Regions from separate parts of the Streptomyces kurssanovii genome, predicted to be linked through region 1. Evidence: riboswitches for the same ligand, from Rfam matches in the RefSeq annotation. Region 1 holds a riboswitch; the other holds the start of a gene.

The links. Region 1 has a riboswitch for glycine ahead of gcvP (aminomethyl-transferring glycine dehydrogenase). Riboswitches for the same ligand answer to the same signal wherever they lie in the genome.
Region 2: linked by a shared signal. The riboswitch ahead of gcvT (glycine cleavage system aminomethyltransferase GcvT) and the one ahead of gcvP (aminomethyl-transferring glycine dehydrogenase) in region 1 are both predicted to bind glycine.

Annotation. Positions count from the first base shown of each region.
Region 1 covers NZ_JBFAQK010000024.1:88,536-92,944, forward strand. The annotation lists gene gcvP (aminomethyl-transferring glycine dehydrogenase) at 37-2,922, opposite strand; glycine riboswitch at 3,103-3,200, opposite strand; gene AB0K36_RS18965 (PRC-barrel domain-containing protein) at 3,315-3,698, shown strand; gene AB0K36_RS18970 (DNA polymerase IV) at 3,793-4,409, opposite strand, start outside.
Region 2 covers NZ_JBFAQK010000102.1:377-4,785, reverse strand. The annotation lists gene glyA (serine hydroxymethyltransferase) at 1-1,165, opposite strand, end outside; gene gcvH (glycine cleavage system protein GcvH) at 1,188-1,562, opposite strand; gene gcvT (glycine cleavage system aminomethyltransferase GcvT) at 1,642-2,757, opposite strand; glycine riboswitch at 2,906-3,002, opposite strand; gene AB0K36_RS34025 (AAA family ATPase) at 3,210-3,824, shown strand; partial or broken gene AB0K36_RS34020 (3-hydroxyacyl-CoA dehydrogenase NAD-binding domain-containing protein) at 4,230-4,409, shown strand, end outside.

The DNA.
Region 1 (4,409 bases):
CCGGACCGGCCCGACGCATGTGCCGTGCGACTCGCGTCAGTTGTCGTACTCCTCCAGCGGCGGGCAGGAGCAGACGAGGTTACGGTCGCCGAAGGCTCCGTCGATGCGGCGCACCGGCGGCCAGTACTTGTCGGCCGCGTTCACGCCCGCCGGGAAGACGGCCTCCTCGCGGCTGTAGGCGTGATCCCACTCGCCCCCGAGCGCGGACGCCGTGTGCGGAGCGTTGCGCAGCGGGTTGTCGTCGGCGGACCACTCGCCCGACGCGACCTTCTCGATCTCGCCGCGGATCGCGATCATGGTGTCGCAGAAGCGGTCGAGCTCGGCGAGGTCCTCGCTCTCGGTCGGCTCGATCATCAGCGTGCCGGCCACCGGGAAGGACATCGTCGGCGCGTGGAAGCCGTAGTCGATCAGGCGCTTGGCGATGTCGTCGACGCTGACACCGGTCGCCTTGGACAGCGGCCGCAGATCGACGATGCACTCGTGGGCGACCAGGCCGGCCGGGCCGGTGTAGAGCACCGGGTAGTGCGGCTCGAGGCGCTTGGCGATGTAGTTCGCCGCGAGCACGGCGACCTGCGTCGCCCGCTTGAGGCCCTCTCCGCCCATCAGCCGGACGTACGCCCACGAGATCGGCAGGATGCCCGCCGAGCCCCACGGAGCCGCTGAGATCGGTCCCACGCCCGTCTGGGGGCCGGCCGCCGGCTGCAGCGGGTGGTTCGGCAGATAGGGCGCGAGATGGGCGCGCACACCGACCGGGCCGACGCCCGGGCCGCCGCCGCCGTGCGGGATGCAGAAGGTCTTGTGCAGGTTCAGGTGCGAGACGTCGCCGCCGAACCGGCCCGGCTTGGCGAGACCCACCAGGGCGTTGAGGTTGGCGCCGTCGACGTACACCTGGCCGCCCGCGTCGTGCACCTGGGCGCAGATGTCGGCGACGTGCTCCTCGAACACACCGTGCGTCGACGGGTAGGTGATCATCAGCACGGACAGTTCGTCGCGGTACTGCTCGATCTTGGCGCGCAGGTCCTCGACGTCGATCTCACCGTCGTCGGCGGTCTTCACCACGACGACCTTCATGCCGGCCATCACGGCGCTGGCGGCGTTGGTGCCGTGCGCGGAGGACGGAATCAGACAGACCGTGCGGCCCGCGTTCCCGTTGGCGCGGTGGTAGGCGCGGACGGCCAGCAGACCCGCCAGCTCGCCCTGCGACCCGGCGTTGGGCTGGATGGAGACCTTGTCGTAGCCGGTGACCTCGGCGAGGCGCTCCTCCAGCTCGTGGATCAGGGTCAGGTAGCCCTGGGCCTGCTCCACCGGGGCGAACGGGTGGATCTGGCCGAACTCCGGCCAGGTCACCGGCTCCATCTCGGTGGTCGCGTTCAGCTTCATGGTGCAGGAGCCGAGCGGGATCATGCCGCGGTCCAGCGCGTAGTCACGGTCGGCGAGCCGGCGCAGGTAGCGCAGCATCGCGGTCTCGGAGCGGTGCTGGTGGAAGACCGGGTGGGTCAGGTACTCGTCGTCGCGCAGCAGCGCGGCGGGCAGGGCGTCCACGCCGGCCGCGTCCAGGGCGTCGATGTCCCCGTCCACGCCGAAGGCGGCCCAGACGGCGGCCAGCTGCTCGCGGCCGGTGGTCTCGTCGCAGGCGAGGGAGACGTGATCGGCGTCCACCAGGTACAGGTTGACGCCGCGCTCGCGGGCGGCGGCGACCACGTCCGCGGCCCTGCCGGGCACGCGGGCGGTCAGGGTGTCGAAGTACGAGCCGTGCAGCAGCTCGACACCGCCGGCCCGCAGCCCTTCGGCGAGGATCGCGGCGTAACGGTGGGTGCGCCGGGCGATCGCACGCAGCCCGTCCGGCCCGTGGTAGACGGCGTACATGCCCGCCATCACGGCGAGCAGGACCTGCGCGGTGCAGATGTTGCTGGTGGCCTTCTCGCGGCGGATGTGCTGCTCGCGGGTCTGCAGCGCCAGCCGGTAGGCCTTGTTGCCGTCGGCGTCGACGGAGACGCCCACGAGGCGGCCGGGCAGGCTGCGCGCGAACTTGTCGCGGACGGCCATGTAGCCGGCGTGCGGTCCGCCGAAGCCCATCGGGACACCGAAGCGCTGGGTGGTGCCGACGGCGATGTCCGCGCCGAGCTCGCCGGGCGAGGTGAGCAGCGTCAGAGCCAGCAGGTCCGCGGCGACCGTGACGATCGCGCCGAGCTCGTGCGCCTGCTCGATCACGGGCTTGAGGTCGCGCACGGCACCGGAGGCGCCCGGGTACTGCAGCAGCACGCCGAACACGCCGCGCTCGGCGATCTCCGCGGGGATGCCCTCGCTGAGGTCGGCGGTGACGATCTCGACGCCGGTGGGCTCGGCACGCGTCTCTATCACAGCCAGCGTCTGGGGCAGGGCGTCCGCGTCGACCAGGAAGACGCCGTTCTTGACCTTGCCCACCCGGCGGGCCAGCGACATGGCCTCCGCGGCGGCCGTGCCCTCGTCGAGGAGCGAGGCGCCGGAGGTGGGCAGCCCGGTCAGGTCGGCGACGACGGTCTGGAAGTTGAGCAGCGCCTCGAGCCGGCCCTGCGAGATCTCCGGCTGGTACGGCGTGTACGCCGTGTACCAGGCCGGGTTCTCCATGACGTTCCGCAGGATGACCGGCGGCGTGAACGTCCCGTAGTAGCCCAGGCCGATCATGGGCGCGAGCACCTGGTTGCGGTCCGCCAGGGTGCGCAGCTCCGCGAGGACGTCCGCCTCGGTGCGGGCGTCAGGGAGGTCGAGGGCCTCGGCGCTCTTGATGACGTCCGGTACGGCGGCGGCGGTGAGCTCGTCGAGGGAGCCGTAGCCCACATGGGCGAGCATCTTGGCCTGGGCACCGGCGTCGGGCCCGATGTGCCGCTGCTCGAACGGAATCCCTCGCTCCAGCTGGGAGAGCGGAATGCGGTTGGCGGTCATGGTGGGAGGCCTCCTGGTCTTCGCGACCTGCGAGGGGCATCACGGCACGGATGCCCGGACGGCCTCCCCCTCTGTCATCTCGACCTGAGAGCTTCACCGGGCGTCACGGAGCGACATCCCGGCTTTCACCGTCGGTGAGAGCGGATGCCGTCCGACGCCCGCTCTGCTTTCCAGAGTGACCTCGTCCGTGCGGTACAGGTGCCTGAGAGATTCCGGGGAGGATTTGCTCCTTCGGCGCCTCCGGACTTCTCTCCGGAGGACTCTCCCGCACAGGGTCAGCGGCCGTTTGCCAGCGTACCAGCGTGCATCGCGCCGGATCGCTCGAGTGGCCGACACCCGGAATGTGGACTTTTGTAGTCGTTGGAGAACAGTTGCGACCACTTGGAGGGACCGTGCAGACCGACATCGATCCGCGCAGCCTGATCGGCCGCAAGGCGTTCGACCGCAACGGAACCAAGATCGGAACCGTTGACGAGGTGTACCTGGACGACGCCACGGGCGTGCCCGAGTGGGCGGCCGTGCGCACAGGCCTCTTCAGCCGTGACGCCTTCGTCCCTCTCGAGCCGAGCGAGCTCGTCGACAACGCGCTGCACGTGCCCTACGAGCGCGCACTGATCAAGGACGCGCCCGACTTCGGAGTGGGCCGCCACCTGTCGCCCGAGCAGGAACTCCAGCTCTACCACCACTACGGACTCGACCTCTCCGGTCCGCCTCCCGCACCGGCGCCCGCTTCCGGCGACCGTTCCTTCGGCCGGGTCGCGGGGCAGGAGGACTGACCGGCAGCCGCGCTCCGGCGTCGCCGGGTCCGGACGCAGGACCAAGCCCCTGTCCCACCGCCGCTTCCCCGTCGCCCCTCCCCCGCCGCGCCCCTCAGCCCGGCCGCCGGTCCGGGACGGTCTCCGGAATCGAAGCCGGACCCACCTGCCCGCTCCCGCCGCCGCCCATGGCCGGCGGGGGCTCCGTCCGCCCGGCGGGCCGCACCAGCGGCAGTGGGTCCGCGGCTTCCAGATCCTCGTCGTCCACCCGGAACGTCCGCACCCTGCCCGGCGCCGACCACGGCTCCTCGAACCGCACGGTGACCCTGCCGACGCCGCTGCCCTGGACCCAGCCCGGCCCGTACGTCGCATGGCGCACGTCCTGTCCGGCCGCCCAGCGCCGCTCCGCCGGGTCGGGCCGCGCTGGCTCGGGACGCTGCGGTTCGCCCGTCTCGGACGCGGCTCCCTCCGGCACGGTGGGCGCACCCTCCTCGGACTCGGCCCCCGCAGCCGCCTCGGCCTCGGCCTCCGCCTCTGCGGCGGCCTGCGCGAACAGGTCCTCCTGGGTGTAGTCCGCGAGCCCCGTCACGCCCACGCCCAGCAGCCGTACGCCGCCGGTGGTGTCCACCGACTCCAGCAGCCTGCCTGCCGCCTCCCGCACCACCGCGGGGTCGTCCGTCGGGCCGCGCAGCGTCTCCGAGCGCGTCAGCGTCGAGAAGTCGTACCGGCGCA
Region 2 (4,409 bases), on a different contig from region 1:
TGATGTCCGCGACCTCGCGGAAGTCCTCGTCCTGGAAACCGCGCGTGGCCAGCGCCGGGGTGCCGATCCGCAGACCCGAGGTGACCATCGGCGGCCGCGGGTCGTTCGGGACGGCGTTGCGGTTGACCGTGATGCCGACCTCGTGGAGGCGGTCCTCGGCCTGCTGGCCGTCCAGCTCGGAGTTGCGCAGGTCCACCAGGACCAGGTGCACGTCCGTGCCGCCGGACAGGACGGAGACGCCGTGCTCGGTCACGTCGGCCTGGACCAGGCGCTCGGCGAGGATCCGGGCGCCGTCCAGCGTGCGCTGCTGGCGCTCCTTGAAGTCCTCGGAGGCGGCGACCTTGAAGGAGACCGCCTTCGCCGCGATGACGTGCTCCAGCGGGCCGCCCTGCTGGCCGGGGAAGACCGCGGAGTTGATCTTCTTGGCGAGCTCTGCGGTGGACAGGATCACGCCGCCGCGCGGACCGCCGAGGGTCTTGTGCGTGGTCGTGGTGACGACGTGGGCGTGCGGCACCGGGTTGGGGTGCAGGCCCGCGGCGACCAGGCCGGCGAAGTGTGCCATGTCGACCATCAGGTAGGCGCCGACCTCGTCGGCGACCCGCCGGAAGGCCGCGAAGTCCAACTGGCGCGGGTAGGCGGACCAGCCGGCGACGATCAGCTTCGGCTTGGACTCCTTGGCGAGGCGCTCGACCTCGGCCATGTCGACCTGGCCGGTGGCGTCGTCCACGTGGTACGCGACCACGTTGTAGAGCTTGCCGGAGAAGTTGATCTTCATGCCGTGGGTCAGGTGACCGCCGTGGGCCAGGTTCAGGCCCATGATCGTGTCGCCCGGCTTCAGCAGCGCGAACATCGCGGCCGCGTTCGCCTGCGCGCCCGAGTGGGGCTGCACATTGGCGTGCTCGGCGCCGAACAGCGCCTTGATCCGGTCGATCGCGATCTGCTCGACCACGTCGACGTGCTCGCAGCCGCCGTAGTAGCGGCGGCCCGGGTAGCCCTCGGCGTACTTGTTGGTGAGGACGGAGCCCTGGGCCTCCATGACCGCGACCGGAGCGAAGTTCTCCGAGGCGATCATCTCGAGGGTGGACTGCTGACGGTGGAGCTCGGCGTCGACAGCGGCGGCGACGTCCGGGTCCAGCTCGTGGAGAGGGGTGTTGAGAAGCGACATCACTCGGTCCCTAAGGTTTTGGTCAGCCGGCGAAATCGGTGTACTCGTCCGCGGAGAGCAGGTCCTTCGGCTCCTCGCTGACACGTACCTTGAAGAGCCAACCGCCCTCGAACGGGGCGGAGTTCACCAGGGACGGGTCGTTGACGACGTCCTCGTTGGCCTCGGTGACCTCACCGCTGACCGGGGAGTACAGGTCGCTGACCGACTTGGTGGACTCCAGCTCGCCGCAGGTCTCGCCCGCGGTCACCGTGTCACCGACCTCGGGGAGCTGGACGTACACCACGTCGCCGAGCGCGTTGGCCGCGTGCTCCGTGATGCCGACCGTCGACACGCCGTCCTCGGCGGCCGACAGCCACTCGTGCTCCTTGCTGTAGCGCAGCTGCTGGGGGTTGCTCATGACCTGAATTCTCCTGTACGCGGGGGAGTGCTGGTGAACGGGAAGAGGGTGCGGACGATCACTTCCGGCACCCGGAGGATCACTTCTGGCGCTTGTAGAACGGCAGCGCCACGACCTCGTACGGCTCGTGGGTGCCCCGGATGTCGACGCCGACTCCCGGCGTGCCCGGCGCGGCGTGGGCCGCGTCCACATAGGCCATGGCGATCGGCTTGCCGAGAGTGGGGCTCGGGGCGCCCGAGGTGACCTCGCCGATCACCGTGCCGTCAGCGACCACCGACATGCCGGCGCGGGGGACCCGGCGGCCCTCCGCGATCAGGCCGACCAGCTTGCGCGGGGGCGCCGACTCGGCACGCTCCGCGGCGGCCGTGAGCGCCTCACGGCCGACGAAGTCGCCCTCCTTCTCGAACTTCACCACCCGGCCGAGACCCGCGTCGAACGGGGTGAGCGCCGTGGTCAGCTCGTGCCCGTACAGCGGCATGCCCGCCTCCAGGCGCAGCGTGTCGCGGCAGGACAGGCCGCACGGGATCAGACCGGCGGGCGAGCCCGCGTCGGTCAGCGCCTGCCAGAGCTTCTCGGCGTGCTGCGGCTCGACGAACAGCTCGAAGCCGTCCTCGCCGGTGTAGCCGGTGCGGGCGATCAGCGCCGGGACGCCCGCCACGGTGCCCGGCAGGCCCGCGTAGTACTTCAGACCGTCCAGATCGGCGTCGGTCAGCGACTTCAGGATGCCGGGGGACTCCGGGCCCTGGACCGCGATCAGCGCGTACGCGTCACGGTCGTCGCGCACGGTGGCGTCGAAGCCCTGGGCACGCTCGGTGAGGGCGTCGAGCACGATCTGGGCGTTGCCGGCGTTGGCGACGACCATGTACTCGTCCTCGCCGAGGCGGTAGACGATCAGATCGTCGAGGATGCCGCCGTCCTCCCGGCAGATCATCGTGTAGCGGGCGCGGCCGAGGCCGACGGTGCCGATGTTGCCGACCAGCGCGTAGTTCAGCAGGTCGACGGCCTGCGGACCGGTGACGGTGATCTCACCCATGTGGGACAGGTCGAACAGCCCGGCCTTGGTGCGGACGGCGTTGTGCTCGTCACGCTCACTGCCGTACCGCAGGGGCATGTCCCAGCCGGCGAAATCGGTCATGGTCGCGCCCAGCGACCTGTGCAAGGCGTCGAGTGCGGTCAGACGGGGGGCGTTGCTCATAGGTGTGGCTCCCAGGGCATGGCTGCGAGGACAATCCTCCCCATCTGTCATCGGAACCTGAGAGGTTCGCCCCGACTACGCGTACGGGTAGTCGTGACTTGCACCTTGGGTGGAGCCACTCGAATGCGGCTCGCTTTTCAGATCTGCCTCATCACACGCGGTACGGGGCCTGAGAGATTCAAGGGAGGAACTTGCTCCTTCGGCGCCCGCCACAGAGGTGGCAGGGACTCTCCCGCGTGGATTCAAGCGGCCGGTATGGAGTTGGCGCGCACATCATTGCACGCATCGGGGAAGAGTGGAGCGTGAGGCCGCCCTGAAAACACTTGAGCCGTATTACCAATTCTTTACACTTCATGGGCAAGGGTGTGGGATGACCCGACACGGGGAGGGGGACGACGTTGCAGCCGACCGGTGCATACGCCACGACCACGGGGGCGCCCGCGCCACCGGGCATGTCCGCCGTCCCGTCCCGGGCCGGAGCGGCGACGACCGCCCTGCCCGTCCTGCGCGACCTGCGGCAGCGGGCCGGGCGCAGCCCGCACAGCCTCGTCTTCGCCGCCGGTGACGTGGTGGTCGTCTCCGGCCTCCCCGGCAGCGGCAAGTCCACGCTGATCCGGCGCGCGGCGCGGGGCCTCGGCATCGACTCGCAGGACACGAGGGACCGCTGGGACGCCCGCGCGCCCCGCTTCCTGCCGTACGCCGTCTACCGCCCGCTGGTGCGGCTCGCCCACTACGCCGGGCTGCGGCGCGCCCTCCGCTCCGGGGAGAGCGTCGTCGTGCACGACTGCGGCACACAGGCCTGGGTGCGGCGCTGGCTCGCCCGTGAGACACGACGGCGCGGCACGTCCCTCCACCTGGTGCTGCTGGACGTGACGCCCCAGGTCGCGAGAGCGGGCCAGCGCGATCGGGGCCGCGGCGTCTCCGGCTACGCCTTCGCCCGCCACCGCCGGGCCGTGTCCCGCCTGGTCGCCGACGCGGAGGCGGGCCGCCTGCCGGCCGGCTGCGCGTCGGCGGTCCTCCTGGACCGCGAGGCGGCGGGGACGCTGGGGCGACTGGGCTTCGAGTAGCGGCCGGCCGGCCCGGACCGGGCACCGCGCCGCATGCGGTGTTCTTCGGGGGGCTCCTCTCCCTACGCCTGGCGGCGTGGGGAGACCCCCACCGCGCCCTCGCGCCTGGCCTGCCCGGACCTGGCACCGCGCCGCGTGCGGTGATTCCGGGTTGCTCCCCTGTGCCTGGCGGCGTGTGGGGGACACCCAACCGCGCCCTCGCGCCTGGCCCGCCGCGGCCGGACCCCCGGAGGCCCCCCGCACCGCGCGCCCGCACGGTGCCCTCCATCTCCTACCCACAGCCCACCGCGCCGTGGGGGGTGCGCCCGGACGGCTGATCTCGCTCCACAAGATCTGGCCGGCGGCGTTTGCCTGGCCGGCGGGGCGTGTGCGTCGGCGGCGTTCGCCTGCGTCAGGCTCCGGCCGGTGGGGTTTTCCGGTCTCGGTGGCGGCGCCTGCCTCCTCGGCGGCGCCGGCCTGCGTCGGCGGCTCCTGCTGGGCCGGCTGCGCTCGCCTGCGTCGGCCGGCAAGGAGCTCGGACTTCGCCGATGGGCGTTTTCGGACTCGCCTGCCGCGGCCGAGCTCTTCGCCGGCCAGGTTCTGGAC